Regions from separate parts of the Paenibacillus sp. tmac-D7 genome, predicted to be linked through region 1. Evidence: riboswitches for the same ligand, from Rfam matches in the RefSeq annotation. Region 1 holds a riboswitch; each other region holds the start of a gene.

What was found. A riboswitch is a leader RNA that binds a small molecule or an ion and turns the genes downstream of it on or off. The one in region 1 is predicted to bind cobalamin.
Region 2: another riboswitch for cobalamin. It lies ahead of metE (5-methyltetrahydropteroyltriglutamate--homocysteine S-methyltransferase); the one in region 1 lies ahead of cobJ (precorrin-3B C(17)-methyltransferase).
Region 3: another riboswitch for cobalamin. It lies ahead of FKP33_RS09665 (energy-coupling factor ABC transporter permease); the one in region 1 lies ahead of cobJ (precorrin-3B C(17)-methyltransferase).

What each region holds. Positions count from the first base shown of each region.
Region 1 is NZ_VIDW01000012.1:48,667-59,260, reverse strand. It holds gene FKP33_RS10865 (SDR family NAD(P)-dependent oxidoreductase) at 1-324, shown strand, start outside; gene FKP33_RS10860 (3-hydroxyacyl-CoA dehydrogenase family protein) at 342-1,295, shown strand; gene FKP33_RS10855 (iron-containing alcohol dehydrogenase) at 1,376-2,533, shown strand; gene FKP33_RS10850 (hypothetical protein) at 2,764-3,204, shown strand; gene FKP33_RS10845 (hypothetical protein) at 3,307-3,645, shown strand; gene FKP33_RS10840 (MmcQ/YjbR family DNA-binding protein) at 3,657-4,031, opposite strand; cobalamin riboswitch at 4,323-4,525, shown strand; gene cobJ (precorrin-3B C(17)-methyltransferase) at 4,792-6,510, shown strand; gene FKP33_RS10830 (sirohydrochlorin chelatase) at 6,532-7,695, shown strand; gene cobK (precorrin-6A reductase) at 7,692-8,471, shown strand; gene FKP33_RS10820 (precorrin-8X methylmutase) at 8,471-9,121, shown strand; gene FKP33_RS10815 (cobalt-precorrin-5B (C(1))-methyltransferase) at 9,127-10,332, shown strand; gene FKP33_RS10810 (bifunctional cobalt-precorrin-7 (C(5))-methyltransferase/cobalt-precorrin-6B (C(15))-methyltransferase) at 10,340-10,594, shown strand, end outside.
Region 2 is NZ_VIDW01000003.1:169,021-179,614, reverse strand. It holds gene FKP33_RS03590 (Gfo/Idh/MocA family protein) at 1-549, opposite strand, end outside; partial or broken gene FKP33_RS03585 (ABC transporter substrate-binding protein) at 685-2,251, opposite strand; cobalamin riboswitch at 2,508-2,712, shown strand; gene metE (5-methyltetrahydropteroyltriglutamate--homocysteine S-methyltransferase) at 2,865-5,159, shown strand; gene FKP33_RS26950 (hypothetical protein) at 5,304-5,471, opposite strand; gene FKP33_RS03575 (benzoate/H(+) symporter BenE family transporter) at 5,720-6,898, shown strand; gene fdhA (formaldehyde dehydrogenase, glutathione-independent) at 6,982-8,199, opposite strand; gene FKP33_RS03565 (LysR family transcriptional regulator) at 8,303-9,208, opposite strand; gene FKP33_RS03560 (LysR family transcriptional regulator) at 9,205-10,131, opposite strand; gene FKP33_RS03555 (cysteine hydrolase family protein) at 10,254-10,594, opposite strand, start outside.
Region 3 is NZ_VIDW01000010.1:89,799-100,392, reverse strand. It holds gene FKP33_RS09700 (hypothetical protein) at 1-453, shown strand, start outside; gene FKP33_RS09695 (YpbS family protein) at 555-812, opposite strand; gene FKP33_RS09690 (NUDIX hydrolase) at 1,006-1,644, shown strand; gene FKP33_RS09685 (aldose epimerase family protein) at 1,814-2,686, opposite strand; gene FKP33_RS09680 (SOS response-associated peptidase) at 2,864-3,556, shown strand; gene FKP33_RS09675 (PASTA domain-containing protein) at 3,958-5,256, shown strand; gene xerS (tyrosine recombinase XerS) at 5,287-6,387, opposite strand; cobalamin riboswitch at 6,580-6,776, shown strand; gene FKP33_RS09665 (energy-coupling factor ABC transporter permease) at 6,944-7,711, shown strand; gene FKP33_RS09660 (energy-coupling factor ABC transporter substrate-binding protein) at 7,708-7,992, shown strand; gene cbiQ (cobalt ECF transporter T component CbiQ) at 7,989-8,786, shown strand; gene FKP33_RS09650 (energy-coupling factor ABC transporter ATP-binding protein) at 8,791-9,624, shown strand; gene FKP33_RS09645 (hypothetical protein) at 9,696-10,004, opposite strand; gene infC (translation initiation factor IF-3) at 10,067-10,543, shown strand.

The DNA.
Region 1 (10,594 bases):
ATGGCGTTTGTCGGCTATTTCAACCGGGCGGCGTACTGCTCGAGCAAAGGCGGGGTGGTGCAGCTGACCCGCGCTCTTGCGGTTGAATGGGCTTCCCAAGGCGTGCTCGTCAATGCCGTAGCGCCTACCTTTATTGAGACCGAGCTTACGGCCAAGATGCTCACCGATCCATCGTTCATGGAGGATGTCCTGCGCCGCATCCCGCTCGGACGGATGGCGAGGCCTCAGGATGTAACGGGAGCCGTCCTTTACCTGGCTTCCGATCTGGCCGGCTCCGTCACGGGAGAAACGATCCGCGTCGATGGCGGCTGGACGGCGATATAAGGAAGGGGGAGAGGGCTATGCGCGAACAGTTGGCTGTGATCGGCGCAGGTACGATGGGGCATTCGATTGCTTTGACCGCGGCTTGGGCCGGGATGCCTGTACAGGTTTGGGCAGCCGATTTGCACGATTTGAATAAAGGGAAGGCCGGCATTGAGGAGAAGCTTGCCATTCTGCGGGACAATCAATTAATCACAGACGACGAGCAAATCGAAATCGAACAGCGCATTCGCTTCACGACTGCTTTGGAAGCTTGTCTCTCCGGCGCCACCTTTGTGATAGAAGCGATTCCGGAGAATTTGCCGCTGAAGCAGATCTGGTTTGAAAAGCTCGATCGTTTATGCGGGGAGGACGTCATTCTCGCCAGCAATACGTCGGGGTTAAGTCCGACGGACATCGCATGGAAAGCCCGCTATAAGCATCGTATTCTAGTGACGCACTTTTGGAATCCCGCTCACCTCATCCCTCTCGTGGAAGTCGTTCGCGGTGCGGAGACATCGGATGAAGCGGCCCAGCGCGCGATGAATCTGTTGAATCACATGGACAAAAAACCTGTCGAGCTCAAAAAAGATGTGCTGGGTTCGATCGTGAACCGTCTGCAATACGCGCTGTTCCGTGAAGCTCAATATATAGCGGAGATGGGTGTTGCAACCATAGAGGATATCGATATGGCCGTTAAATACAGCATCGGAAGGAGACTCCCGGTTACAGGTCCGTTCATGACGGCCGATATGGGAGGGCTTGATGTATTTGATTCGATTTCCGGTTATTTGTTCCCCGATTTGAGCACGCATTCCGCATCGTTGCCGGCGATGCGCGCGCTCGTCGACAGCGGCAGCTACGGACAAAAAAACGGAAAAGGCTTTTATGAATGGACGCCGGCGTTCTCCCGGCAGATGAACCGGGAGCGAGAGCAGGAATTGATGGATTGGCTGAAAAAGGACAGGAGGAACCGAACGCCTGAAACGACCTGATACAGCTTAATTCGGCAAAGGCTCCGGGATTTGGCGTCACCGAGATGAAAGAGATGATCTTCAATAAAGGAGTGTGCAGGATGAGTACATTTATTTCTCCCGTAAAAATTCATTTCGGAGAAGGTTGTGTCCGAAAAATTAGCGACGAATGCCAAGCGTTAGGAGTCCGTCGCGTGATCGTTTTCGCAGACCCGTTTCTCGTTACGTCAGGTGCCATAAGCAAAGTAGAACACATTCTGTCTGAGCATGGCATCGAATATTCGGTCTACGACCAAATCGTGCCCGAACCGCCGGTCGCTATCGGCGATCAAGCGGTCGATGCGGTCAGAAACTCCGGAGCGGAGCTGGTGATCGCGGTCGGAGGGGGCAGCGCGCTGGATATCGCCAAGGCCGCTGCGGTGCTTGCGACACATGAGGGCAGCATAGCGGATTATTTAAATTTGACCGGCACCAAGAAGCTGCAGCATAAGGGGCTTCCGAAAATCCTGATCCCGACAACATCAGGGACAGGGTCTGAGGTAACGGATATCGCCGTCTTTAACCTGGAGTCAACCAAGGACGTCATTACCCACAACTACCTGCTGGCGGATGTCGCGATTGTAGACCCAGAATTCACGTACAGCGTTCCACCCCGTGTAACGGCTGCCACTGGCGTAGATGCCTTCACTCACGCGCTTGAAGCTTATACGTCGATCCAATCCTCTACGCTCACGGATGCGCTGGCGTTGGAAGCGATGGATTTGATCGCCAAAAATCTTCGCAAAGCGGTATGGCAAGGCCACGATCAAGAGGCAAGAAGAGCTATGTCCTGGGGGAGTATGCTGGCGGGAATGGCCTTCTTCAATGCAGGGACGGCCGGCGTTCATGCGCTGGCTTACCCGCTCGGCGGATTATTCCATATTTCACACGGGGAATCGAACGCTCTCATGCTGCCTTATGTGTATGAATTTATTCTTCCCTCCTGCCTGGAGAAGATGGAGAAGGTTGCCTTCGTTATGGGGGTAGGACGCAAAGAGGCATCCACTCGGGACAATGCGCTCGCCGCGCTTCAGGCGATTCGCGACCTGACTCAAGATGTCGGCATCCCGTCCTCCCTTCAGGCCTATGGCATTGAAGAGAAGGATATCGAGCTGCTGGCCCAGGACGGAGCCAAGCAAACACGCTTGCTGCAGCGGAGTCCCAAAGCCTTAACTTTAGACGATATTCGTCATGTTTACCGCAGAGCGCTTCAAGGATAGGAGCACGTCGAAGGGCGTGGCAGGCCGAAATGTGACGCTTGAATAAGACGCCAGACGCCAGGGGAATTTGCCTGGCGTCTTTTTTTTTTGCGGGCTTTTCACTACGCGAGTGGTAGATCGTGTAAACTTATAGTAATATTTTCATCGGAAGATGTTCGAATCGGCGGAAGCTGAAAGAAGAGCGCTTACGAAAATTCAAGTTGAGAGAGATTGCGAAAAAGGGTGGAACCATGCCGTCATTTTTAGAGTTCTTTTATGAACGTCTCAAAAAGAAAGAGTTTGACAATTATCCGTTTATGATCTCGCTTCATCACGGACTGGCTTATACCGTACAGCTGGAAGACCGGGTTACGAACCTGCTGATGCTGCCTTTCGAACAAACAGGTCTGGCCTACATCGAACCGAATCCGAACCCCGGCAACGTGGTGAACGTGCATCCTTATTACAGAGGCAGGATACTGCTGGAATTCGAAATTCTTCACGGCACGGACCTGCATAAGCCTAAAACCGAGGAGCAAGTGCTCGAATTTCTGTACCGCAACGCCTGGCAGCTTCATCAGTTGGCCGAAGGCATGCAGGGAAGCTTCGAGGATTACATGGTGAAGTTTAAAATGATGTGCGACTTTCTGCGTTACTTTAATTCCGTCGTTGTCATTCCGAATCGTTCGTAGAGGGAAGGGCTTGCGGCGGGAAGAAACGTGTATCTATCCCGGGCCGTCCACGAGGAACGGGGGAATCCCTATGAAAAACGTACCAGGGGGAGGGGAACAGCCTTGTTACCGATGGAACAGGAAACGATGGCGCTGCTCGTCGGCGGTTTCGGCATCGTCATGGGCATTTCGTTTGTTTTTGTCATTTTGCTTTGGATAAAAGGGCGAAAAGAAGTATACCGCAGCGCCTTCGGGTGGGTGATCGCGCATTTCGTGGTGTTCAGCGCAGCGGTGGCCTGCTGTCTGAAGGCGATCGGCACGAGGCCGACGCACCCTTCGATGGCTTCGGAAGGAAACTCGCTGTGGCTCGGCATTGGCGGCGTTCTGTGGGCGGCCTCCATGCTGATCTTGCTCGGCGCGATCGCCGCATTCACGGCACGGGATACACATCGCGGGGAGTAACGTTAAGAGGCTCAGCTCTTTCGCTGCCCGGGGCCCCAGATCGCTTCCTTCTCCGCTTTTGACAAGTTCCGTCTGACAAGCTGATACGACTCTTCAAGCATGTTCTCAAGCTCCTCATCCGCCAGCTTTCCGTTCAAGATGACGGTATTCCAATGCCTTTTGTTCATATGATATCCCGGCAGCACGGTGTCTGGATACGTCTGGCGCATCAGCCAGATTGTGTCCGGATCGGCCTTCAGATTGACGCTCGGGACGCCGGATTGATGGCCTAATAAGGCGAACATTTTGCTGCCGACATAAAGCACCGGAAGATCGGGCTCGAACGGGTACCGCAGACTGGTTCCGGGTTTCTTCAACGCCAGGGCGATCAATAACTCGTGATTCATTTGACAAGAGGCTCCTTTCAGCGGCGGTTTTGCCTTTATTTCAGCATATCCGATCCCGGCTCTGATGAAAAGCCATAACCGCAGCTGGCCGAAGACTTGCGTGACCACGGGGCATAGGCATCAGGTCGGGCGCCCAGCGCGGCGACAAAAGCGGCAAGCACTCCTGACGCGTGTCATCTCAACCTCCCGCATCAAGCTCCCTTTCCGACAAAGAGTTGGACAGTCTTGAAATAATCGTGCTATCATGGGAGTTGATTATCAAAGAAATGCGTGAATACGTACCTAATTTTATATTGAGTTCAGAGAACAGGTGCCGATATGCCGCCATTGCGCGTATCGGCTTAATAGGGAAGCCGGTGTAAGTCCGGCACGGTCCCGCCACTGTAAGCGAGGAGCTTTTTCCGATCCAGGCCACTGTCGATTCGTCGATGGGAAGGCGCGTGAAAAAGCGATGAGACGCAAGTCAGGAGACCTGCCTGTTTTCCGCTGCCTTGTCACGATCGAACGCGACGAGAGCGGCAAAGTCACCAGAAAGCCTACGCGGATAGGGGGGTGTACGGGAATGGGTTCAGGCGTACTGCGGGTTAGAGCCAAGCGCTTGCCGTCATATTCGGCAAACGCGCGGGAATTTACCCCGGCAGCAGCCGGTTCACTTTATCGTCAAGCATCTTTCCGAGAGGAAGGATGCTTTTTTTGCGTGGGTTGGTTTGTTTGATGGTTCCGCTATTATCGTTCAGCGACTGGAAGGGAGGACGAAACGATGAAAGGCAAGCTATCGGTTATCGGATTTGGCCCCGGCAGCTTCGAGCATATGACGCAAGCGGCGAAAGAAGCGATCATGGAGAGCGAGGTCATCATCGGCTACAACACATACGTGGATTTGATCCGCGGTTTACTGAGCGGGCAGCATATCGTACGTACCGGGATGACCGAGGAGGTCAGCCGGGCGCAGGAGGCGGTTCGGCAGGCGCAGGCCGGCCGGAAAGTCGCGGTTATCTCGAGCGGGGACGCGGGGGTGTACGGGATGGCCGGCCTCGTCTACGAAGTATTGATGGAGCAAGGCTGGCGTCGGGACACCGGTGTCAACGTGGAGGTGATTCCGGGCATCTCGGCGATCAACTCGACGGGTTCGCTGCTTGGCGCGCCGATCATGCACGATGCCTGCACGATCAGCCTGAGCGACCATTTGACGCCCTGGGACCTCATTATTAGGCGGGTCGAAGCGGCGGCGGCGGCCGACTTCGTCATCGCGTTATATAACCCGCGAAGCGGCCGGCGCACCCGGCAAATCGTCGAGACGCGCAGCGTGCTGCTGCGTTACCGGTCGCCGCAAACGCCGGTTGGTATTGTCAAAAGCGCCTACCGGGACCGGGAAGAGATTGCCATCACGACGCTCGAACGCATGCTGGAGCACGACATCGGCATGCTGACGACGGTTATTATCGGCAACTCGGCGACGGTCGTCTACGACGGTCTGATGATTACGCCGCGCGGCTACCAGCGCAAGTATACGCTCGGCGCGGACGTGCAGCCGTTGAAGCCGCATGAGCGGCTGCGCGCCGAGGCGGAGCCGTGGTCGCTCGAAGCGCGGGAAGGCGCTGTTGCGACGGCGGAGCGAGAGCCGGCAGCGGGAGCGGCGAAGAGCGAAGCGGCTGCCGCAGAGGCGACGGCTGCGAAGGAAGCGGAGGGCGCAGCGGGGGACGCTGCCGCGTCGCCGCTAGCGTTGGCGCTCGAGGCGCTGCGGCTCGTGGAGACGCAGCGCGGTGCGGCGAACGCCGGAGCGCCGGCCGAGACGCCGTCCTGGCAGCGCGAAAGCGATCCGTTCCGGCGGCGGGAGATTCTCGAGTTCGCCGTCAGCCCCGGGCTCGCGGAGAAGAGATTGACGGCCGCCCAACTGACGCTGCTGGCCGACATCGTGGGCGAAGACGGTTCGATTGAATATACGCCGCATCATCAATGGCTTGTGAGGCTCGTGACTTCGGAGCCGCAGCAGGCGGTATCGCGGCTGGAGGCGGCTGGGCTGCTGCTGGCGCCGGTCGGCGATGTCGCGCAAATCAAGGCATGCGATTTTTGCAATATGGACAAAGCGGATTCGGTTCCTTACCTGGAGGATCTGCAGCAGCGAATCGGCGGCCTGAAGGTGCCAAAGGAGCTGCGCATCGGTTTCAACGGCTGCGGAATGGCTTGTTACGGCGCGGTGCGGGAAGATATCGGCATCGTGTACCGCAAGGAAAAGTTCGATCTGTTCCTCGGCGGCAAAACGGTAGGCCGCAACGCTCATCCGGGCATCCCGGTGGCTGAAGGCGTAGAGCCGGATCGCTTGCTGGAGACGGTGGAGCGGATCGTCAGGCGGTATGCGGATGAGGCCCATCCGAACGAGCGTTTTCATAAATATTATAGCCGGATCAAGGAGCTTGAAGGATATCGTTACCGGGAAGTGCCGGTGTTCAAGATTGAAAATGCCGTCTGCGGCGATTAAACGAAGGGAGGCGGATCGTAGATGGACGCCTTGTTATTTGTCGGTCACGGAAGCCGTGATCCGGAAGGAAACGAAGAGGTGCGCGCCTTTGTCCGTTCGGTGGAGAACGGGCTGGATGTGCCGATTGTAGAAACATGTTTTTTGGAGTTCGAGTCCCCTTCCATGCGGGAAGGCTTTGCCGCGTGCGTCGCCCGGGGGGCGACCCGGGTTGGCGTTGTGCCGATTACGCTGTTTGCGGCGGGACATGCGAAGCTCCATATTCCGGCGGCTATGGATGAGGCGAAGCGTCAGTTTCCCGGTGTCGAATTTATTTACAGCCGACCGATCGGCGTGCACGAGCTGGCGCTGGATATTTTGCAGACCCGGCTGGCGGAGGCCGGTGTCGACGGTTTGATCGAATCGCCGGATACGGCGCTGCTATTGATCGGAAGAGGAAGCAGCGACGCCGATGCGAACAGCGATTTGTTTAAAATATCCCGGTTGCTGTGGGAACGGCTCAACGTGCAATGGGTCGAGACGGCGTTCATCGGCGTAACCGCCCCGCGGGCCGACGAAGGCGTGGACCGCTGTGTCAGGCTGGGCGCGAAACGCATCGTGCTGCTGCCGTACTTTTTGTTCACGGGCGTACTGATCAAGAGGCTGGAGCAGCTGACGGCCTCGTTCGCGGAGACGTATCCGGACCGCGAGTTCGTGCTTGCCGAATACTTCGGGTTCCACCCGATGCTGCGCGAGATTATGCGGGAGCGCGCACAGGAAGCGCTGCAGGGGCAGGTGCGGATGAATTGCGACATGTGTCAATTCCGGCTGGAAGCGATGAAGCATCATCACCATGATCATGATCATGACCACAGTCATCACCATGGGCACGATCATCATCATGAGCACGAGCACCGTCATGCACACGGCGACGAGCACCGTCACGAACATGAGCACGGGCACCGTCATGCACACGGCGACGAGCACGCTCATAACCATGAGCACGAACACATTCATGCGCACGGCGACGAGCACGAGCATGACCACGAACCTAAGCATCAACAGGAACACAGCCATGTCCACGCGCATGCCGATGATCATGATCATGAGCATAAGCGCCATCCCGGCCATGAACAACAGGATCAGCATCGCGAGCAGCCGCAGGAGGCAGCGCCGTCTCCGGCTTCTACGAAGGAGGTGCCCGCATGATCCTCGTCATGGCCGGAACGAGCGACGCGCGTGAGCTGGCAATACGCATCCGGCAAGCCGGCTACGAGCTGCTGGCGACCGTCGTCACCGAGAGTGCGGCGAAGAGCCTCATGGAGGCCGGTGTTCCGACGCAGGTCGGGAGGCTGTCCGAAGCGGCGCTCGTGGAGCTGATCCGCAGCCGCAGCGTCCAGGCGGTCGTCGACGCGACGCACCCGTTCGCCGAGGAAGCGTCGCGCAATGCGATGGCGGCGGCCCGCACGGCGGACGTGCCTTACGTCCGCTATGAGCGCGAGCGCGGGAAGTTCGCCGCCCACCCGCGCCTTTCCTTCGTCGACGACTACGAGCAGGCGGCGGAATTGGCGGCGCAAAAGCGCGGTGTCGTATTCCTCGCCACGGGCAGCAAGACGCTGCAGGTGTTTGCCGAGAAGCTGGTCGGGCTGCCGGATACGACGCTGGTCGCGCGCATGCTGCCCCGTAAAGACAACATGGAGAAGTGCGAGCAGCTCGGCGTCGAGCAGAGGAACATCGTGGCCATGCAGGGGCCATTTTCGAAGGAAATCAATCAGGCGTTCTATCGGCATTACGGCGTCACGGTGCTGATCACGAAGGAAAGCGGACAAGTCGGCGCCGTGGAAGAGAAGCTGTCGGCCGCGCTTGAGATGGACATCGACACGATTGTGATCGGCCGGCCGGCGCTTGATTACGGGGTCGTCTACACGGAGTTTGACGGCGTGCTCGCCGAGCTCGGACAAATTGCACAGGAGGTGCGTCGGTAATGGATTTTCGCACGGATTTTAAACCGGTGACCGTACAGCCGCAGGAAATTGAAGAAAAAAGCTTCGAGATGATTACGGAGGAATTCGGCCCGCACGATTATGCCGAGGAGCAGTATAAAGTCGTGCAGCGGGTTATTCATGCTTCGGCCGATTTCGAGCTGGGGCGCAGCCTCGTGTTTCATCCGGATGCCGTACAGGCCGGTATTCAGGCGATCCGCAGCGGCAAGCCGATCGTGGCGGATGTGCAGATGGTGCAGGTCGGCATCAGCAAGCCGCGTCTGGAGAAGTTCGGGGGCGAGGTGCGGGTGTACATATCCGATCCCGACGTGATGCAGGAGGCGAAGCGGCTCAATACGACGCGCGCGATCATCGCGACGCGCAAGGCGGCGCGGGAAGCGGACGGCGCGATCTATGCGATCGGCAACGCTCCGACGGCGCTGCTGGAGCTGATTCGGCTCGTCAAGGAGGGCGAAGCGCGTCCCGGTTTAATCATCGGTGTCCCGGTCGGCTTCGTGTCGGCGGCGGAATCGAAGGAAGAGCTGCTGAAGCTGGACGTGCCGTTCATCACGAATATCGGCCGCAAAGGCGGAAGTCCGGTCGCGGTTGCGACCGTTAATGCGCTGTCGCTGCTCGCGGAGCGTCAGGGGTAACAGACATGGTCAAGGCCGGTGCGGACAACCAGGAGACGAAGCCGCTTCGTCACGGGTATACGACGGGCGCTTGCGCCACGGCGGCTGCTCAGGCGGCGCTGGAGGCGCTCATTGTGCAGGAAACGGTTATGAAGTCGACGATCCGGCTGCCGATCGGGCAGGATGTGACGTTCGACATCGTCCGGTGCGAATTCGAGCAGACGCGGGCTTGCGCCGAAGTCATCAAGGACGGCGGCGACGACCCGGACGCAACGCATGGCGCGAGAATTATAACCGAGGTCTCGTGGACCCCGGAGGAAGGCATAGACATCGACGGCGGCATCGGCGTTGGTCGGGTGACGAAGCCGGGGCTGCCCGTCGACGTCGGTCAGGCTGCCATCAATCCGGTGCCGCGCAAAATGATCCGCGAAGCGGTTGCGGCCGTGCTCAACCGCTACGAGATTCACCGTGGCGTGCGGGTCGTCGTATCGGTGCCGGAGGGCGAAGAGATTGCGAAGAAAACGCTCAATGCGCGGCTCGGCATCTTGGGCGGCATCTCGATTCTCGGCACGCGCGGTATCGTCGTGCCTTTCTCGACGGCGGCCTACAAAGCAAGCGTCGCCCAAGCGATTCGGGTGGCCGTCAAGAGCGGCGTCCGTCATATCGTCCTCTCCACCGGAGGCCGCACGGAAAAGTTCGGCATGGAGCTGTATCCGGCGCTGCCGGAGGAGGCGTTCGTCGAAATGGGCGACTTTGTCGGATTTGCCGTGCAGCAATGCGCCAGGCAGGGCATCAGGCGCATCACCCTCGTTGGCATGATGGGCAAATTTTCCAAAGTAGCGCAGGGCGTGATGATGGTGCACTCCAAAAGCGCCCCCGTCGACTTCGGCTTTCTCGCCGGGCTGGCGGAGCAGGCCGGGGCGTCCGGGGAGACGCTGCAGCAGATCCGGGAAGCCAATACGGCCGCACAGGTCGGCGATATGATGCAGGCGCTCGGGAACGAGGCCTTCTTCCAGCGGATGGGCGAATACTGCTGCCGAGCGTTGCTTAAGGAAACCGGGAGCAGGAGCCGCCCGGCGGACCTGCGCGAACGGCAGGCGGAAGGCGAGCCGGACGAAAGCCTTCAGATCGAAACCGTTATTATCTCGATGAAGGGCGATCTGCTGGGGCGATCTGCCGCAACAGCTTCACACGGGCCGGGGGAACAATCCGGAAGCGACAGGGAAAGGTGAGAGGAACATGGAAAATACGATCGTGGTGATGGGCGTCGGCGATGACGGGAGGGCCGGATTGCCGGACGCTTATTTGCAGCGGATCGCACAATGCGGGGTGCTTGTCGGCGGGGAACGGCAGCTGGAGATGTTCCACGACAGCCCGGCGGAGAAAGTCATGATTCGCAGCGGGCTTGGCGAACTCGTCGAACAACTGCGCAACGAGAGCCGGAGCACGGTGGTGCTCGCATCCGGGGACCCGCTGTTTTACGGCATCGGGGGG
Region 2 (10,594 bases), on a different contig from region 1:
GAAATCATGAACAAGCAGATCAATCAGAATTCCGCCTGAAAGCTGCTTGGAGAAAAACCAGGCAGGCCGTTTCGATGCATCCAAGCGGTGAGGCTTTCGCATGCCGATCGTGACGATATCGCCTAAAGCACCTTGCTCGAGCTGCTGCTTCAACGTATAGATGGCAGGATGAAACCGTTCGGTGAGCAGCATGCCGATTTGAATGCGCCCCCTGTCAAGCACAGCCTTCAATCGCTCCAGTCCTTCCCTGCTTGTGACTGCCGGTTTGTCCAGCATCACATGCTTCCCGCGGCTTTCGCATAGCTCGATGACATCTATTTTATGTGCATTGATCGAAGCACAGCCAATGACAGCAATGTCGTCCCCCAGCAAGCTTTCTTTATCTTCCGCAAGAGGGATGCCGAATTGGTCAGCAAAGCCTTGGGCCAGCTCATCATTATCATCCTCAAATATTCCTGCGCAAGTGTAACCTAATTCCAGCATTTCGCTGATAAATATTCCAATATGCGCATGCTGACAGCCTATAATGGCAAACCGGCGTGAATTCATGCGGGGAATACTGCACGAGCGTAAAGGAGACGGCGCTGACAGCGAGCAGCAGCGCGATGAGCTTGACCCCTTTGTTTAGTACAAACCGGCCTGCCGCCAGAACGGCGTTCCCCCCTGCCCTTGACTTTCGTCGCGTCAGGAGTTCCATCGCCATTCCTCAATGTTGTCGGTTACCGGCCATCCGTGTCCGTGCGGATGAATCTTCTGCTTGCCGATATCGAGGCCCAGCTTCACCAGATACAAGTGGTCCAGGTTCACGAGCCAGGCCCAAGGCGCATCCCCCTGCGCGCTCAAGCCGGTTTGGCCGTCCCACTGGGCTTTTTTCCACAGATTCCAGGCGTCTTTCTCATGGATCGCCTTCAAAGCCTGATTCATGTAAGCCTCAACGGCCGGATTGTGGTAAAATCCGGGATTGTAATAATCGACGCCGCTGAACTTGCTGCTGTACACATTGTACATTTCCACCGGATCGTGGCTTCCCCAGCCGAAGAGAACCGCATTCGCATGCATTTGCTTGCCAATGTCATCCCAGCTTTTCCCTTCCACCTTGACTTGAATGCCAAGCGGCTTGAGCGAATCGGCTGCGGCGAGAGCAAGTGACTGGCGGGTGACGTCGCTTGACGGGTAGATGAGGGTAAACTCGGCCTTCAGAGCGCCTTTCTCCACGATGCCGTCGCCGTTCGTATCCTTCCATCCGTCGTCCGCAAGCAGCTGCTTCGCCGCATTCATATCGCCGTCTTGAATGACGGCCTCGGCATTAAACCAGGGCAGCCCGTCATTAATCGAATACGCGGGCGTGCCGTGTCCCTCCAAGACGCCTTGAACCAGCGCCTTGCGGTCCAGCGCCAGATTGATCGCCTTGCGGATCGACAATTCCGCGGTGACATCGTTGCCGACCGGATATCCTTCTTTCGTTTGGCCGCCCGATTTTACGTAGGGAAACATGATTCCGCGGTTGTCCACCGTATGTATAGCTTGAAGCTGCATGCCGCTCACCTGCTGTTTGCTGAACGCCGCAGGGATGGCCGCCATATCGACCGTTCCGGCTTTGGCGGCGGCGAAAGCCGCATCCTCGGCAAGAAACAGGAATGTGATTTTCTTGAAGTAGGGCTTCGTCCCGTAATATTCGGGATTCGGCTCGACGATCAGCTGCTGCCCTTGATCCCATTGCACTAGCTTATAAGGGCCGGAGCCGACCGGTTTTTTGGCATAATCGCTGCCGTGCGCATGCTTCGGAACAATACCTGTGCTCACAAGCATCTGGGCGAAGGTCGATTGCGGTTCCTTCAATGAAAACTTGACCGTATGCTCGTCCGCCGCCGCCACATCCTTGACATTGCTTAAATCGATGGCAGAGCCGCTGCGGCTGCGGTTTGGAACGTATACTGAACGTCGGCGGCCGTTAACGGATGCCCGTCGGAAAATTTGACATCCTTCCGCAGCTTCACCGTCCAGTCCAGACCGTCCCCGCTGACCTCATAGCCCGTTGCAAGATCGTTGACGATATTCAAGCTGCTGTCGCGCTTGAGCAGCGTGCTTTGAAACAACGGAGATCCGTAGCGCCCCCATCCCGTTGTCGGATCGAAGCCTCCCTCGGCTCGCCGCCTATCGCAAGAACAAGCTCCTCCTTCGGGGCGGCCGCCTGCTCGGTCTTGGCCCGGGTGCAGCCGCTGATGCAAAGCGCTGCCACTAACAGCATCATTAGCGTCCATCGTAAACACATTTTTAAACTCAAACACTCCTTCGAATTAAGTTGTTAACGTGTGCAGTAGCACGTTTCATGTATATAGTAGCACTTGCATAGCGTAGCACATGAAACCAATTTCTGTCACTACAATTGTGCTATTATTTTTAAACTTTGTGTTACAACAACCGCTGCTCTGCCTCTTCTCCGCTTGTTCATAAAAAAGGTTTGAATAAACCTAAGAAATATTGTACTATTACTCGGTATTCGATAATTGAATCATGTGGAAATAGGTGCTCCGGACCGGTCGTTATGCCGGGCGGAGCTTAAAAGGGAAGTTCGGTGAAATGCCGACGCGGTCCCGCCACTGTAACAGAGGAGTCGAACGTCACCCGGCGCCACTAATCCTTCGGATTGGGAAGGCCGACGCAAGACGATGATTCTGGAGCCAGGAGACCTGCCTATTTTGACAGCACTGCTTTTACCTACGGGAGATAGGGAGGTGTTAAAGATGGCAGCCGCCGTACAAACAATCGGGAGGCATCTTTACCCTTGACTTTTACTGGGTAAAGATGCCTTTTTTGCATGGGAAAGCACCGCTTATGAAAACAAATGAACTGGAGGAATACCTATGAACCGAGCATTAAGCAGCAACCTGGGATATCCGCGAATCGGCGGCGGGCGCGAATGGAAAAAAGCGCTTGAGGCCTTCTGGGCCGGAAAGCTGCAGGAGACGGAGCTGGTCAGCCGCATGGAAGAAATACGGCTCAACCATCTTCGCACCCAGCAGGCGAGCGGCATCGACTTGATCCCTGTCAACGATTTCACCTTCTACGACCACATGCTGGATACGGCAGCGATGTTCGGGCTCGTGCCCGGCCGCTTCGGTTACGAAGGCGGCGAAGTGCCGCTGAGCACCTATTTCGCGATGGCCCGCGGCAGCGAGGGCGCCCCGGCCTGCGAGATGACCAAATGGTTTAACACCAACTACCACTACATTGTGCCGGAGCTGAACGGCGCCGAGCCGCAGCTGACCGTGAACAAACCGCTCCTGGCCTACCGGGAAGCCAAACTCCGTCTCGGCATTGAAGGCAAGCCCGTCCTGATCGGGCCATACACGTTCCTGAAGCTGTCCAAGGGCTACAAGACCGAGCACTTCGATAAGCTGCTGGAGCGGTTCGTGCCTTTGTATGCCCGCATATTGAGCGAGCTTGAGCAGGAAGGCGCGCAATGGGTGCAGATCGATGAGCCGATTCTTGCGACCTCATTAACGGAAGCCGATATGGAGCGGCTCGCATTCGTTTACAAGAAGCTGAACGAAGCGGCCCCACGTCTTAAGCTGATGCTGCAAACGTACTTCGACGCCGTCGATCTGTATGAACAAATCGTTACGCTGCCGGTTCAAGGCATTGGCCTCGACTTCGCTCACGGGCTGGACAAAAACAGCGAGCATTTGCTGCAATATGGATTTCCTGCAGATAAGAGGCTTGGCGTCGGCTTGATCGACGGACGAGGCATTTGGCGTTCCGATCTGGACGCGCGGCTCCGGCTGCTCCACACGTTGTCCCCGATCGTCCCGTATGAGAGAATGATGATCCAGCCAAGCTGCAGCCTGCTTCATGTTCCGGTCACGGCCGCACATGAAACGAAGCTGGAGCCTACGCTGCGGAACGCACTTGCGTTCGCAAACGAGAAGCTCGAGGAGCTCGTACTATTGACCCGAGCCGTGAACGAAGGTCCCGCGGCAATCGCAGCCGAGCTGGAACAAAGCCGTCAAGCGGTTCAGGAGCTCAACGCCTCCCCTTCCCGAAACAACGAACGGGTGCAGTCCGAAACGAGCCGGATCGCCCTCCAGCCGTCCGAGCGAAGCCGGCCCTTTGCGGAGCGGCGTGCCGTTCAGCAGAGCAAGTGGAACTTGCCGTTCCTGCCCACGACTACGATCGGCAGCTTCCCGCAGACGCTCGAAGTGAGACAGGCCCGGAAACATTGGAGAAGCGGCGAATGGAGCCAGGAGCAGTATGAAGCCTTTATCCGGGAACAAATTCGGACCTGGATCGCTTTGCAGGAGGAATTGGATCTGGATGTGCTCGTTCACGGTGAATTTGAACGGACGGATATGGTGGAATTTTTCGGCGAGAAACTGGACGGTTTTGCGTTCACGTCGAACGGCTGGGTACAGTCCTACGGCTCCCGCTGCGTGAAGCCGCCTGTCATATACGGCGACGTGGAATTCACAAAGCCGATGACGGTCGATGAAACCGTCTATGCGCAGAGCTTGACCGCTAAACCGGTCAAAGGCATGCTGACGGGCCCGATTACCATTCTGAACTGGTCCTTCGTCCGGGACGATATCCCGCGGGAGACGGTGGCCTATCAGATCGCTTTGGCGCTTCGCCGCGAAGTGGAAGCGCTCGAACGCGCCGGTGTGGAAATGATCCAGATGGACGAGCCTGCACTTCGCGAGGGGCTGCCGCTGAAGCGGGAAGATTGGCAGAAGTATCTGGAGTGGTCGGTGCTTGCCTTCCGGCTGGCTACATCGACGGTCAAGGATACGACGCAAATCCATACGCATATGTGCTACTGCGAGTTTCACGATATTATCGATTCGATCCGTGCCCTGGATGCGGACGTCATCTCCATCGAGACGTCCCGCAGCCACGGCGAATTGATGCACAGCTTCGAGGAGCACACCTACGATCACGGCATCGGTCTTGGCGTGTACGACATTCACAGTCCGAGAGTGCCTTCCGTGGATGAGATGGTGCGAATGATCGACCGCGCGCTTGCCGTGCTGGACCCCGAATTGTTCTGGATCAATCCGGACTGCGGACTCAAGACGAGAGGCGTTGACGAAACGATCGCAGCCCTCCGGAATATGGTCGCTGCCGCCAAACAGTACCGGGAACAAAGCTTAAAACCGGTCTGATACATGCTCCAGCGGGCATATCCGCCACACAACAACACAACGGCCGCTTTCCGATTATCGCCGGTAAAGCGGCCGCTCTATTCATTCGGGAAGCCGATGTTCACGACATCGGACAACCCGTCGGATGAAACGATAAAGACAGGTTTACGGCCGTATGCTGTACGGGCTCAGGGGCAGCAAATCCCCTGGAGCAAGCTGCCGATTGACCGTATTCGCTACAAACTTGTCCAACATTGTCCCGCTTCCGTCTGTCCTTGCTTCCGGTATACCGGGCAGGCCGCTGTTCCCCGACTTGCGAATCTCAAACTGCACGTTCGCTCCCTCCTCCTTCGCCATTCCTTAGATGGACCGCGTCCCTAATTACTTGTTGCGAAGAGACGGGAACGGGCCTCGTTCCTTTCCATGGCACATTTTTAATTTTACTTATTCCCCCAGAGATTCCTATGACTCGAACGGGCTATTATTATTACGGAAAATTGAACTCTTGCCATGCATGAAATGCGGGGGCTTGACAGGTAGGATTATAATAAAAGAATTAGATGAAGCTGGAGGTGCCACATTTGAACACGCAGAACGTATCCAGCGGTATCATATCCGCTCTAATGGCTTATACAGGGGGCCTCATTCTTGTGATTGATACGGCGAACGCCGCAGGCTTCAGCAGGCCTGTGCTCATTTCCTGGATTTGTGCCGTTTACATCATCGGCGGCCTATTGAATCTTGCTTTGGCGCTGATGTACAAAATTCCAATCGCCGGCTGCCATTCCATTACAGCGATAGCCTTTTTAAGCACGGCTGTTTCCGGGTTCTCCTTATCCGAACTGGCAGGGAGCTACATATTGGCGGGAGTCGTCGTTGCGCTGGTCGGGTTGTCCGGCCTGTTCGACAAGTGGCTCCGTTACATTCCGAAACCGATGCTGGACGCCATGCTGGCGGGATTGGTCCTGAACTATATCGTCAAAATGGTTCCCGCCCTCAAGCAAGCTCCGCTTATTGGCGGGTTAGCCGTATTCGGATTTTTGATCATGCCGAAAATATCCAAGAAAATCCCGCCGATCATCGGGGTACTGGTTTTCGGCATCATAGGACTTGCGGTCAGCGGCTCCTTGCCGCCGATGAAAGAAGCGGTATTCGCATGGCCGCAAACCGTAATGCCTACCTTTACCGCGCATGCTTTTATATCGATCACGATACCGGTCGCCGTACTGATTCTAAGCAACGATATTGCCGTAGCCCTTGCCGCGCTCCGAAAAAATGGCTTCGAGCTGCCCGTCAACAGGATCTTGGTCATTTCGGGCTTGGCCACTTCCTTCGTCGGTTTATTCGGCGGACATGCTGCCACCGTTGGAGGGATGATGAGCGCCATCTGCAGCCAGGACGAATCGGGCCCCAAACACAAACGTTACTGGGCGGGTGTCGTTTCAGGAAGCCTGGTGCTTGTGTTTGGCCTGTTCGCGTGGTGGGCCGTTTCTTTTATTGAGGTGCTGCCGCTTTCTTTTATTACCATTATCGCGGGATTTACGTTGATCGGGGTGTTGATGAACAGCCTGCAATCCGCTTTTTCGGAATCCACCTACCGCTATTCCACCGTGTTTGCGTTTGCGATCGCTGTGTCCAACGTGACTTTTCTTGGGATTGCTGCGCCCGTCTGGTCCCTGGTCATCGGCGTGCTTTCGGCCAAAATATTAAGAGAAGGCATCGATCATCGGGTTGCGGAAAAAGCCTTGGAAGGAAATTGAAGCAGCGAGCGAGTGCCGCCATACAAAAAAGAGGATGCCGCTGTTGCCGTTGGCATCCTCTTTCGCACCTGCATGCAGGTCTATTATCGTTTTACGGAAAGATGAGGGTCAATTACAAACTTTTTGGAAGCGCCTTTATCGAATTCCGAATAAGCGGCAGGCGCTTGGTCGAGCGAGATCAAAGTAGCGTTGACCGCTTTGGCGATTTGGGCTTTTCCGCTCAGGATGGACGTCATCAATTCCCGGTGATACTGCATGACCGGCGTTTGTCCGGTTACAAACGTATGGGATTTGGCCCAGCCCAAGCCGAATCGGATTTTTAAGGTCCCGATTTTGGCATCTTCATCGACAGCGCCCGGGTCACCGGTTACATAGAGTCCGGGAATGCCAAGCCTTCCCCCAGCACGTGTAACCTCCATAATCGAATTTAATACGGTAGCAGGCGCTTCGCCATGCGCGTGGCCATGGCCGTGCGCTTCGAATCCTACGCAGTCGATCGCGCAATCCACTTCAGGCTCCCCTAGAATTTGGTCAATTTGCTCAGCCAGGTTCGCATGCTCGCGCAAATTAACCGTTTCGCACCCAAAGCTCTTGGCCTGCGCTAATCTTTCGCTGTTCAGGTCGCCTACGATGACAACAGCTGCGCCAAGCAGCTGGGCGGAGTGGGCCGCAGCCAAACCGACCGGACCGGCACCCGCGACATAAACGGTAGATCCCGGCTTGACACCGGCGCTTACTGCGCCATGATATCCCGTCGGGAATATATCCGACAGCATGGTCAAATCGAGAATTTTTTCCATAGCACGGTCTTTGTCCGGAAATTTAAGCAGTTGGAAGTCCGCGTAAGGAACCATGACGTACTCCGACTGGCCGCCGACCCAGCCTCCCATATCCACGTAGCCGTAGGCCGAGCCCGGACGGTCCGGATTCACATTCGAGCATACATTCGTGTTGCGTTCTTTGCAGTTCCGGCACCGGCCGCAAGCAATATTAAAGGGAACGGAAACAAGATCGCCCTTCTTAATAAACTCGACATCGCGTCCGACTTCGATGACTTCTCCGGTAATCTCATGCCCTAATACCAAGCCGCTTGGAGCGGTTGTACGGCCTCTCACCATATGCTGGTCACTGCCGCAAATATTAGTCGTGATCACCTTCAGAATGACGCCATGCTCACATTTCCTGCCGACGTTCAACGGGTTGACACCCGGTCCGTCCCGCAAAATCAATTCGGGATAACTGATATCCCGAACCTCCACTTCTCCTGGTCCAACGTAAACAACTGCGCGATTTCCTGCCATGAACATCTCTCCTTCTGTAACCGTTTACACAAATTAACCGGAAGTATGTGAAATTATGTAAGTAGTTCGGCAGATTCATCATACCATGTTTGAGTAAAGTAACTCAAGCCTTCGTGTGCAATTCGACCGGCCACAGCATGAATTGCCGCATCAGCTCGACGAGCGCCTGATGCTCGATCCTCGTTTTTCGGAAAATCAGGCTGATTTCCCGTCTGATCGGGCGGTTCAGATGAAGCGGCAGCACCACGAGCTTGCCTGCTTCGACATCTTGATCCACGACGATGGAAGGCAGAAAGGCGATGCCGTTACCGGCCATCACCATCCGTTTCACCGCATCGAAATGGTTCAATTCCATGGAGATGCGGATCGGCAGGCCGTGCTCCCGAAACAAATTATGGATCATATAGGAGGAATTGGATTCCCTCTCGCTGATCAGCAGCGGTTCGTTCTTCAGGTCGTAAAGATGGAGGCTGGGGCATTGGGCGAGCGGATGCTTCGGCGCAGCAACAAGCCGGAATGGATAGGCGCAGATCGGAAGGCTGACCATGTCCGGATGCTCCAGGTATCCGGCGATAAATCCGACGTAGGCGACCTCGTCAAACAACATTTCCATCACTTCGCGCGTGCTCCCGATGTGCAGCGGCATATCCCATTCCGGCCGCTTGCGGATAAAATCGCCAATCAGCGGAGGTAAAAAGTAAGTCATGATGGTCGGGGTTCCTGCCACAGGCAGCCGCACTTTCGGGCTGCTCTGAGCATCGGCCAGACGTTCCAGGCCATCCTTGAGCACGCGCAGCGATCTTCGGGCGCACTCGTAGAACGCTATGCCCTCGGCGGTTACGGTCAGCTTGTTGCCTGCCCGGCTAACTAAAGGTACGCCAAGCTCATCCTCCAGCGCCTTGATCCGCATCGTGACAGCGGGCTGCGATACGCCGAGCTCCCCGGCCGCCCGGCTTAAGCTGCTGTGTTCTATCAACTGGCCGAGCACATCCAGGTGGAATACGTTCATTCGGCACCCCCCGCTATTTCCGCAGCTTCCCGCAAGGCAAACTCCATAAAGGCTTGGGAAGCCTGTGCATGATTCGAGGCTTCGCTTCGGGAGACCATAAACAAGGAAGAGCGGATATCCGGCGGCGGCGCCATCCGCAGACTGACCAAATCCCCGCTCTCCAGCTCTTCAGCAACAGTGAGACCAGGCAGGAAAGCGATAGCGCCGAACGGCTGCAAATATCGTTTCAGCGTTTCCGGATGGTCGAATTCCATGTGAACCCGGAGAACAAGACGGTGCCGAGCAAACCATTGCTCCAGAAGGCTCCATGGCTCCGAACGCGTATCGAACCCCAATATGGGGCATGACGCCGCGTCTTCCGGACCGATCGCCTCAAGCCGGGTTAAAGGATGTCCCTTGGGCACTACCGGGATGACCGGATCGCGGAGCAGCGGATAACGGACGAGGCCCTTCTCCTGCGGCTGCTCCTGAACCATGCCGATGTCCGCCTTCCCTTGCGTGACCAAACTGAGTACCTGGGAATTGGAGCAAGCCGACAACTTCAGCCTTACCTTCGGAAACTTCTTAGCGAACCTCCTGATCATGTCCGGCAGCATGTAGCTGGTGAAGAACGGCGTCGCAGCGATATTCAGATGCCCTGCATGGGCCATGCCCCTGGCATGAATCCGGCTCCGTCCTTCTTCGATGAGATCCATAAACCGTTCCACGTATGCGACGAACGCCGCTCCTGCATCCGTGAGTTCAATCCGCCGGCCCGTTCGGACAAACAACGGGACACCGACCTTATCCTCCAAGGCTTTGATTCTTCCGGTGACGGTAGACACCGATAAATACATGTCTTCTGCAGTTTTGCTGATGCTCCCTGATGTGACAACCCGTTGAAACGTCTTCAACAAATCGATTTCTAACGGCGGCACCCTCATTCGAATTCTCCCTTGCTTCAATCGCTTTATGCCCATTCTAACAGCGCGCTCCCTGCCATAAACAAAGCTGTGCCGCCATGCGGAACAAGTTTCGATTTTTTGTCACATAACGGCAGATTGAATCAAGGAAGGCGGTTTGCGGAAATGGACGGCTTCAATTGTTCCCAAGTGAGTACGGAAGCGTACTTGGCGTCCAGATCATACAAATTATTTTCATGTGCAAATCGGGAGCGGTCAAAACAACCGTCCTCCATAACGAAGCATGGAAACCCGTTGGAAAATCCGTCAACGGCTGTCGCCCGCACACAACCGGAGGTGGAGCCTCCGCATAAGACAAGGGCATCCACCTGCTGCCTGATGAGATAGCTCAGCAAGGGGGTGTGGAAGAAGGCGCTTGCTTTGGTCTTCGGCATCACCCATTCGCGGTCGAGCGGTCGGATGTCTTCCGCGAATTGATTAAATA
Region 3 (10,594 bases), on a different contig from region 1:
GAGGATATCGTCGATCTCGCCGCCATGTCGCGCAAATTCTGTATGCGCTTTGCACGTAACGGCGGCACGTGTCAGGCTGCGGTGACGCTGGCGAGCGGCCTGACCGACTTCGCGGCGGAACGGCGCATTGCCCGGCTTGCCGACAGGCGGCCGGGAGCGGACCTGCTGCTGACGCTCGATCTGCCCCGGGAACGCCGGGCGCACTGTGCGGAGCTGCACGATTATTTAACCCGGCTGTGGGGCGAGGAAGCGGACATTCGCCACGAATTAACCGTGCTGCTGCAGCCGGAGGCGAACGAAGGCCCTTCGGAAGCGCCGGAAACGTATCGGATTCAATTGAAATTCCGTCAGCGCATCGACGAAAGCCACATCGAAGAGCTGGAGCAATGGCTCGATATCGCGGTCATGTGCCTTGTGTACGCAGATGAGGGCAGAAATTTCGTGCAGGGTTAGGGCGGATCGTCTTGGGCACTGCCTGCTATCGGTTGACAAAAAAACGCGTCCGACGCCGCGAATCCGCCAAACGGATCGCGACGCCGGACGCGTCTGCGCATTTACTTGTTACGCGTGACGAATTCGCGAATCATCGCTTCCGTCACATAAACACGGGTGGGGGATATCCCCTGCTGCGCGTGGCTGTTGATGCGTGCGGTAATCGCATTGATCGCCTCGACGCTGAACGGTTTCCCGGCCGCACAGTCGGCTGCCGCTTGATCGATGGCCCGCTCGCGCGCTTCTTCCAGCTGTAGAAATCGCTCCAGATGGGCGTGCTGCTTAGACGTATGGGCCGTAATGGCTTCATGTACGCTCATGAAGACTGCAACTCCTTCGTTATCATGCATTTCAATAAAATCCATGATACACTATCCCTTATGACGATGACAACAGGCGGAAAAGCGAAACCTTATGAGTATCAACGGACATTGCCCGCGCGAACGGAGCAGGAGCAGGGTCGCTCCGGATCGCGGATAGAGTGAAACGATACACGGAGAGAGGCCGGTAAAGATGAGTAAATCAGAAGAGCGATTCGACATATTCGACGAACGGATGAACCTGGTTGGAACGGCATCCAGGGGCGAAGTGCATGCGCAAGGCTTATGGCATCAGACGTTTCAATGCTGGCTGTGGTACGAGACGGAAGGGGAGGGGTGGCTGCTCTTTCAAGAGCGGCATCCCGGTAAAGATACGTATCCCGGACTGCTCGATATATCGTGCGCCGGTCATTTGCTGGCGGGGGAACGCGTAGAGGACGGCCTGCGGGAGCTGGAAGAAGAACTGGGCGTCGAAGCATCGTTCGAGCAGCTGCATAAGTGCGGTATGTATACCGATGAAGCCCTCCTTGCGCCGGACTGCATCGACCGCGAGTTTTGCCACGTATTTGTGTTGAAGAGCGGCCGTCCGCTTACGGCCTATAAGCTTCAACCGGACGAAGTGACCGGCTTGTACGCCGTTCGCTTCGCGGATGTCCAGGCTCTAGCGGCAGGCAAGCTGAATCACTTGCGGATCCACGGTGTCCGGCCGGATGATGCAGGGGAGCTGACGGCCGCGCACCGAGTCGTATCCACGGCGGATTTCGTACCGCGTCCGGAAGCGTATTACCGGATGGTGATCGATGCCGTTCGGGTAATAAACGATGAGAAATGATGATCATTTCCCGGGTAAGCGCAAGAAATGATTTGTTTTTCGATTTTTCAGACATTTTCGACAAATTACCTTCTGTTCATGAAATTTGAGAAACGGGCAATGTCGCAGGCTTTCATCAGGGTTTCATGAAGGCGCCCGGCCGGCTTGCCCGTCTTCGAACACGTGTTTGCTATTCGCCGGATTTGCTCGTTATGGCAAGAACGGCCTGCACGACACCGCCGGCCGGCACATACGTAAGCTCTTGCTTGCGGTTCAGCTCATCGGGCATCGCCATCCAAGGCTCGACGCAGATGAAAGGCTTGTCTTGAATCGACCATAATACGACGTATCGGAACGCCTCGCTGTAGGTCATTTCGACAACTTGCCGGCCTTCGAACGTGAAACCGATCCGCGGTTCCTTCGCATCCAGGAACACGACCGATTCAGGCAGCTGATCCAAATCGACCTCACCTTCGTACGGCTTCTCCCGATGATCGTTGAAATCATAGTAGCGATCCGCATCGATGTCATAGCGGACGGCCTTGCGATCCGCCAGGAAATACGGGTGAAAGCCGGGGTACATCGGCATCGGTTCTGCGGAATGATTGCTGTACTGCTGCTCGATCGTTAAGGTCCCGTTCAGCAGACGGTAGGTGAAGCTCAGCTCGAAATCGAATGGAAACGACGCCAGCGTCTCTTCGTTAGCCCGGAGCGACAGCGTAATATAGACGCCGTTGTCGTCGCCGGTCTTCTCGACGCGCCAAGGGTGGTTCCGTGCGACGCCGTGATTTTTCATCGAATATGGAGTTCCCTTCCATTCGTAACGGTTATCGGTTATGTAGCCGCTAACCGGGAACAGTACCGGAATGCCGCCTCGAATGTTGGCGGATGGATCAAGCAGCGTAGCCCGATCCAGGTAAAGCCGCTCGACTCCGGCCGTTCCGTAGCTCGTCACGATGCCTCCCCGTTCCGGGACGATGCGAAACCAGGCGTCGCCGTCCGCTTCCTTTAACTCATAAACTGTATACGTATCTTCGTAGGTTCGAATTGAATAACCGCTCATTTGTTCGCCTCCTCGTTCATTACACTTCGTTATGGTATCATAAACCGGACAAACTGTGCCATTCATTCCCTGCTCATCGCCGCCGCTTCAAGAAGGCTTCACGATGACGGCGTGCATAATATTTTACCCCAAGAAGATACTGGTAATGTATCGATGAATAAAGATGGGGGGATGGACATGTGCGAACGGTTCTCGCTCATGAGCGGGGTTACGGAGTTATTCGATCGGTTCGAGTTGAACGACATCCGCATGTCGCTCCGTCCGCGTTCGGATTATGCTCCGACCCGTACGGTGCCGGTTATCGTGAACGAGCAGGGACAGCGCAAGCTGGAAGGGTACCGCTGGGGGCTGATTCCCTTTTGGGCGAAGGACGCCGTATTGACCAGCGGCGCAGATATTCTGGAAAAACGCGAGTATCGCAAGCTGTTTGCCAAACACCGCTGTGTGTTTCCTTGCGACGGGTTTTATGTATCTGCGGCGGAAGGCAAGCGCCGCCGTTATGTCCGTGTTTCGTTGACGGACCGGAAGACTTTCGGGGTTGCGGGATTTTATGAAATTTGGAAAGACAAGCAGAACGGCGAGTTTCGGACTTGCACCATGATGACGACTGCCGCCAACCGGCTGCTCTACGATTATACGGAGCGGATGCCGGCGATTTTACAGGAACGGGAGCTGAAGGAGTGGCTCGACTCGAAGCGCAACGGCGAGCCTGATTTTTTGCAAAGCCTGTTATCGCCGTTTCCGCCGGAGCGCATGCGCGTGGAGCCGGTAGGTGCGGACGAATGGTCCGGCTCAAGCCCTGACGAAGACAGCGAGGGGGAGATGCCGATGAAGGTAAAAGCGCTGCTTCAGGCATCGCTTAAACGGTAGGCTTGTTCATGTGCCGCGGCGAAAAGGACGGTCGCTTGGGAACGTCTTTTTCGGCCGTTTTCCCGTGCAGGTCAGATCATCCGTGCATGAAGCGGCTATGAGACGGGAATGGAACTTGTCAGGTATAGAAGCGGTTACCAACGAATACACCTTAAAGCAGATGTGAAGGTCATCTTATATTTAATATTACTAATAATTAATAATATTAATGATTATCGAACGGTGTCCTATCCGCATCCCGCAAGCGATTTTCCAGATTACGCCTCCAAATTTACGATGATGTACGAATCGTATAAGAACCGTCTTGCGCCCGTCTTCCGTTCTGTTTAAAAACCTGCGAATCGGGTTAATGCTGTTAGTAACGAGTATCGCTTAGAAGTAAATGCTTGGAGGGGGTCACGATGGAGAAAACGCTCCGTGCCCGTTATGTACTCAAAAAACCGGTTATTCCAGCCAAAAACGGTATTTTATTCGAGGGGACGGATTTGTCGCTGCGGCGGGATATCGTTATTTTCGTATCCGAGCAGCCGAACCGCGACGAACAACAAGCGTACATGCGTTTGATTCAAGAGGTAGCTCATTTAAATGATACCCGCTTCTTGCATGTGCTCGACGTCGGCTTCGAAGATTTATCGATTTACGCCGTTCTGAAATCGTTCGACGGGGAACCGCTGTTGGCCAGGCTACAACGCCGAGCATTCACCTTGGCCGACGTCGTTGCCATGTCGTTCGAGCTGAGTAAAGGCATGCTAGACGCCTTGGAAAAAGGCATCGCCGGCTTCTCCGTCATGGCGGACAACGTCTGGATCGGAAACGACGGTCACCTTAAAATTATTAACTGCTGGGAAAAAGTGAAGAGCGACGAGCAGGGCGCTCGAGGACTTGCCAGCTTGATCTATCAGCTGTTTATGGGGACGGAATCTATTCCTTCGTCGCTGGAACAGAGGGAGCAGCGTTTGCGTACGGCTCTCGTTGCCACGACGGATGAGCGTAAGGACGCATTGCTCGTTCTTCTCGGACGTGCATGGAGGGGCCAGCATACCTTATCGTCGTTCATCATGCAGTTAGGCCAGCTGTCCGGACAGGCGGCGCCGGATGGGGCAGCCGGGATGCCGGACAAGGAAGAAGAGGTGCGCTTCGCGATCAAACGGGAGCATGCAGCGGTACCGGCCAAGGATGAGCTCGTTCGTTCAACCGTAAAGGATGAGATCGTCGAAGAAGAGGAAGAAGTGGAAGAAGTGGAAGAAGCTAAGAGCGGCGGTTTTTGGAAAAAATCGCTGATCGGCATGGCCTTGTTTACGGTGGCGGCCGTGACCGCGGTCGGCGTGTTTCTATTGTTTATGGAGCTCGGGATCGGCCGGAAGTCTCCGGACTCGCAGCAAACCGCCGCGAAATCGGGCCAGAGCTCCGCTTTGCCGGAGACGCCGTCCGCAGCGAACCCGGTACCCGCGACACCGGCTGAGCCTCAGTCATCGTCGGAGGCGCAACCCGGAGAAGGTCAAGCCGTCACAGCGCCGCAGCTGGTCGGTCTAAGCAAAGAAGAAGCGGAGAAACAGGCGCTGGCCGCCGGTCTTCGGTACCAGTTTTATATGGAGAAAAACCCGCATTCGGCAAATACGGTGTTTCGTCAAAGTCCTGCGCCGGGCACTCCGCTCCAGAAAGGCGACAATGTATCGTTCTGGGTAAGCAAAGGGCCTTAAGCAGACGAAGAAGGACGGGAATTCCGGGCGTCAAGACGCACCGGATATCCCGTCCTTCTTCTCTTTGTCGATCGCTTCAGACATTGTTTTATCGGTTAGATGGGCGTAAATTTGTGTCGTTTCGGGCGAGGCGTGACCGAGCTGCTCCTGCGTTTTGTACAGATCGTTGCGCAAGTAATAGTCCGTCGCGAACGAATGGCGCAGTTTATGAACCGATAAGTAAGGTTTGCCGAATCTTTTGGCATATTTGATCACCATTTCCTGAATCGCCCGTTTGGTCATACGCTCGCCTTCCTGTTTGCCGTTAGCCAAAGCAAGGAAGAGCGCCTTCTCGCGTTTCGGCGCTTTGTAGACAGAGCTGCGAAGCTCCAAATAACAGGCCAGATCATCTACCGCGTCCTGCCGGAAATAGACGGGCGTTTTGAACGTCTCGTCGTTCTTGCCTTTGCGGAACGCATAAATAAGCTTCTTCTTCAAATCGACGTCCTCGACGTTCAGGTTAACGACCTCCGACACGCGCAGTCCGGAGTTGAGGATGAGGCTCACGAGACAGGCATCGCGTGTTTTATTGATCTCGTAAGCATAGGTCGCCTGCTTGTTCGATGCCACGTCTTGGCCGTAGCCCGTCTTCACATAGTCGATAAACTCGGCGATCTCCGCCTCCTGCAGCAGCTTGCCTTCGAGCTTGGCCGCCGAGTCTTTCGGTTTATGCGTCCGTTTAATTTCCACCTTCGCCATGACATTGCGCTTGAGCAGCGGGTAGAAATTCTCGTCCTCGGCGATTTGACTCAAATAATGAAACAACGAGCGCAGCGAGGACAGCTTGCGGGAAATGGTCGTTTTCGAATTGGCGTTCGTTTTGCGCATGGCGAGGAACATCTTGTAATGATCGATGCTCTCCATATGCAGCCGCTCGAGATCGAGGAGCGGCACATCTTTCATTTGTCCGGCCGTACTCAACCCTTCGGCGAGCAGCCAGCCGAAGAATGTCTCGTAATCCCTCACATATTCGAGCAGGGAAGAGGGAGACAAGTCGGGCAGTTTATAATTAATGAATTTCTCCACGTACCAGGGCATCAGCGGGATTTTTTTCTCCAGCTCCAAACGGTCTTTGACTTTGATTACGTTCATCGGGCCACGCTCCTTAACTGCCTGTATTCAGCAATTAGTTAACATAATTATAATTATGTATTGTTTTGTTGGTTGACAGCTGCTTGAACCGATCGCTGTACCCGTTATTTTATCACAATTGCAGGAAATCGGTTAGATATGGGGGTTGAATTCACAGGCAGGTTCGTGTACATTAAGGCTAGTCTTACACAAGTGCATATTGTGGGAACAGGTGCTTCAACTTCAGGTTGAAGCTTAATAGGGAAGTTCGGTGCAAATCCGATGCGGTCCCGCCACTGTAACAGCGTAGTTCGCAGCCACGAAGCCACTGATTCGCAACCAGATCGGGAAGGCAGCTTGCGGGCGTCGATGCTGGTAGCCAGGAGACCTGCCTGTTCTGACGACACTGATATACCTACGGACGATAGGGAGGTGTTAGGAAGCTGCTGCGATCGGTTTTCGTACGGAGGGTGAATGGCCCCTTTCGTTCCGAAAGTTTATCAGGATAAGAAGCATTTCTAACCGTCTACGGTTGGGAATGCTTTTTTTGTTGCACAAATTCATGGGAGGAGATTAAATGAAATCATCCAAAGTCTTGTCAATGATCGCGGTTATCATCGGATTTATCGTTTATTTTGTCGTGAACGAGCCGCAATCTGCTAATGCGATGCACATCATGGAGGGATTCTTGCCGCCAGGATGGGCGATCTTCTGGTGGGCGGTGTTTATCCCGTTCTTCGTGCTCGGCGTCCGCGCCATTGCCCGGATCACGAAGACGTCGCCGGAATTGAAGCTGCTGCTCGGTCTGGCGGCTGCGTTCACGTTCGTACTGTCCGCCTTGAAGCTTCCTTCGGTTACAGGCAGCAGCTCTCATCCGACCGGAACCGGTCTCGGCACCGTGATGTTCGGGCCGCTGCCGATGAGCGTGCTCGGTTCGATCGTTCTGCTGTTCCAGGCTTTGCTGCTCGCACACGGGGGATTGACGACGCTGGGAGCCAATGCGTTTGCGATGGCGGTTGCCGGCCCGATCGTCGGGTTCTTCGCCTACAAATTCATGGTGAAGACGACGGGTAAAGAAGTGTGGGCCGTCTTCACGGCAGCCGCTCTAGCCGATTTGTCGACGTATTTGGTAACTTCCGTGCAGCTGGCTCTGGCGTTCCCTGCTGCAGAAGGGGGCGTTGCCGCCTCGTTCATGAAATTTTCGGGTATTTTCGCCATCACGCAAGTACCGCTTGCGATTAGCGAAGGACTGTTGACTGTGCTTGTCTGGAACTGGCTGCGGTTGCACCATGCCGAAGCTTTGTCGGTTGTGCGGCATACAACGAAAGGAGTCGATCATTCATGACCAAAAGGATGAAAAACGGGCTGCTTATCGCCGGCGTCGTGCTGCTGAGCACGCTTCCGCTGCTTCTTGTCGACGGAGAATTCGGGGGAGCCGACGGGGCGGCCGAGGATATGATCCGCCAGCTGTCGCCGGCCTACGAGCCTTGGTTTGCTCCGCTGCTGGAGCCGCCTGCGGAAACCGAGAGCATGCTGTTCGCTTTGCAGGCCGCCGTCGGCGCTGCCGTGATCGGGTATACGGTCGGGCTTTATAAAGGAAACGCCGCGAAATCTAAAAACCGATGATCCATACGATCGATAGCTTGTCGTATACCAATAAGCTGCGGCACGTTTCCCCGATGTGGAAATGCGGATTTACGGCCGTGCTGCTGACGCTTGCGTATGCGGCGCAGCCTGCGGTTCAGGCTGTGATCTTCTGTTGGATGCTGGTCTGGACGGTCGGTTACGCGGGTATCCCGTTAAAGACGTACAGCTGGTTGTTCGGCGCATCGTGCTTCTTTTATGTGACCAGCTTGCCGGCGTGGGTAATCGAGGCGGCTTCGTCCGCCGCAAGCGTCCGGCCGGATGCGCTGCTGGCTGTTCCGGTATTTCGCGGGTGGTTGTATATTTCACCGGCGGCCTTGGTTCAGGCGGTGGAAGTGTTCGTGCGGATAGCCGCCTGTGAAGCGTGTTTGCTGTTCATCGTCTTCACGATTCCGTTCCCGGAATTGATGCAGGTGATGAAGCGGCTTCGCATGCCTCAAGCCGTGCTTGAGCTGATGGTGATTACCTACCGGTTCTTGTTCCACCTTTCGGATGCCGCACAAGGAATGATCGCCGCGCAGCGGGCACGGGGCGGACACGCAGGCTTCTGGCGCACGCTGCGGGACGTCGCGGCCTTGCTCGTACAGCTGTTTGCCAAGACGATGCACCGTTATCGGGGGTTGTCACAGGGTCTTATGTCGCGGGGATTTACCGGAGAGCTTCACTTTATGCCTTACGAACCTAAGCCGATTCCAGGACGTTACGGAGCCGAAGGCATTCTCGGTGCTGCGACGCTCGCGCTGCTCAGTATTTGGCTTCGAGTGGGGGGAGTGTGAGAGGATGAAGCCGATATTGGAAGCTTCAGATGTCACGTTCACGTACCCGGGCACTCAAACGCCCTCTCTGCGTCAGCTGAATATACGTATACCTGAAGGAAAACGTACGGCAATTTGCGGACCTAACGGCTCGGGCAAATCTACGTTCTTCCTGCATGCCGTCGGTATTCACCGGCCGAAGTCCGGAACGATGCTTTGGAAGGATGCGCCTTACGTTTATAAGAACGAAGACCTGCAGCGGCTTCGCCGGCAAGTCGGTCTTGTGTTTCAAGACCCGGAGCAGCAGTTGATCTTACATACGACTTACGAGGACGTATCGTACGGGCTGCGCAACGCCCGCCTGGAGGAGCAGGAAATACGCCGGCGCACCGAACGCATGCTGGATGTGATGGGACTTACGCCATGGGCGGAGACTCCGCTTCATCAATTGAGTCTGGGTCTAAAAAAACGCGTCGCCTTAGCCGGCGTGCTCGTGCTTGAGCCTGAGCTGCTGCTGCTGGACGAGCCGACAGCCTATCTGGATCGTCGTTCGGAGCATCGGCTGGTGGAGGAGTTAAACCGGATTCATGGACAAGGGATCACCGTGGCGATGGCCACCCATGATTTGAACATGGCCTATGCGTGGGCCGATTGGATCCTCGTCATGTACGAAGGAGCGTGCGTCATGGAAGGTACGCCGGAGCACGTGTTCATGGAGGCCGACGTGCTGGCCGCTTACGGATTGGAGCTGCCGGCGCTCGTTGAGCTGTGGAAGGCGCTGCCCGCTGACAGAAGACTCGGCGCCAAGCCTCCGAGGGACATCGCCGCATGGAAGGCGATGCAGGAGACGTGGCGCTGAGCCTGGTCTTGCGCTAGAGGGTCGTCGAACCGTAAGGGGCGGCGGCCCTTTGTCGTTATGAGATGAGGAGATTAACGTTTGCTCTTCTTGCGCTGTGCGATTTCTTCCGTGACGATATAAGCGAGCTCGTCGTTGCCAAACAACGAGAGTACGCCGAGCAGCGTCTCATCCCCAATCTCCTCCGATTCTTCCTTGGGCACCGTTAATTCGACCGCTTGCCGGAGCGCTTCATTGCCTTCTTGCTGCGGATACGCGCGCAAGTAAATATCGATAGGGTCCAGACTGTGATTGACGCACCACTGCGCGAATACGAGGATCATCATTTGTTCGTCGCGCTGATAATTGCGGATGATTTGCTCTTCCATTTCTTTGCGGCTCATTGAAAAATCTCCTTCTGGCGGGTAATATGGATCATTATAACGAAAGTTCGGGTGAGTTCACAATGATCATGAATGAAAAGATAAAAGCGTCCGAAGTTCAATTGACCGGTATCAACGGCGAGGAGCTGGGGATCGTCCCCACCTCGGAAGCGCTCGCTTTAGCCCGCAAGCTGAAGGTCGATTTAGTATGCACTTCGCTGATGAGCAGCCCGCCGCCCTGCAAGCTAATCGGCAAGGGAGCGGCCAAACAGGAAGAGCAACAAGCCCGCAAACGCGAACGGGAGCCGAAAATCAAGGAAATCCGTCTAACTGCGCACATCGAAGAGCATGACTTCGACACGAAGAAGCAGCAGGCGGAACGCATCCTGAAATCCGGCGATGCCGTGCTGGCGGTCGTTCGTCTTCAAGGAAAGGAAGGTCCGAAAGCGAAGGAGCTGCTGCAGTCGCTGCTGCAGGAATTGAAGCCGTACGGACGCCCCAAAACCGGGATTCAGCTGAGCGGCAAGCAAGCTGCGGTACAGATCGACCCGATACTGTAGGGGCGATTCTTTTTGAAATATAGTTTACATAATATATATTACGTAATCTAA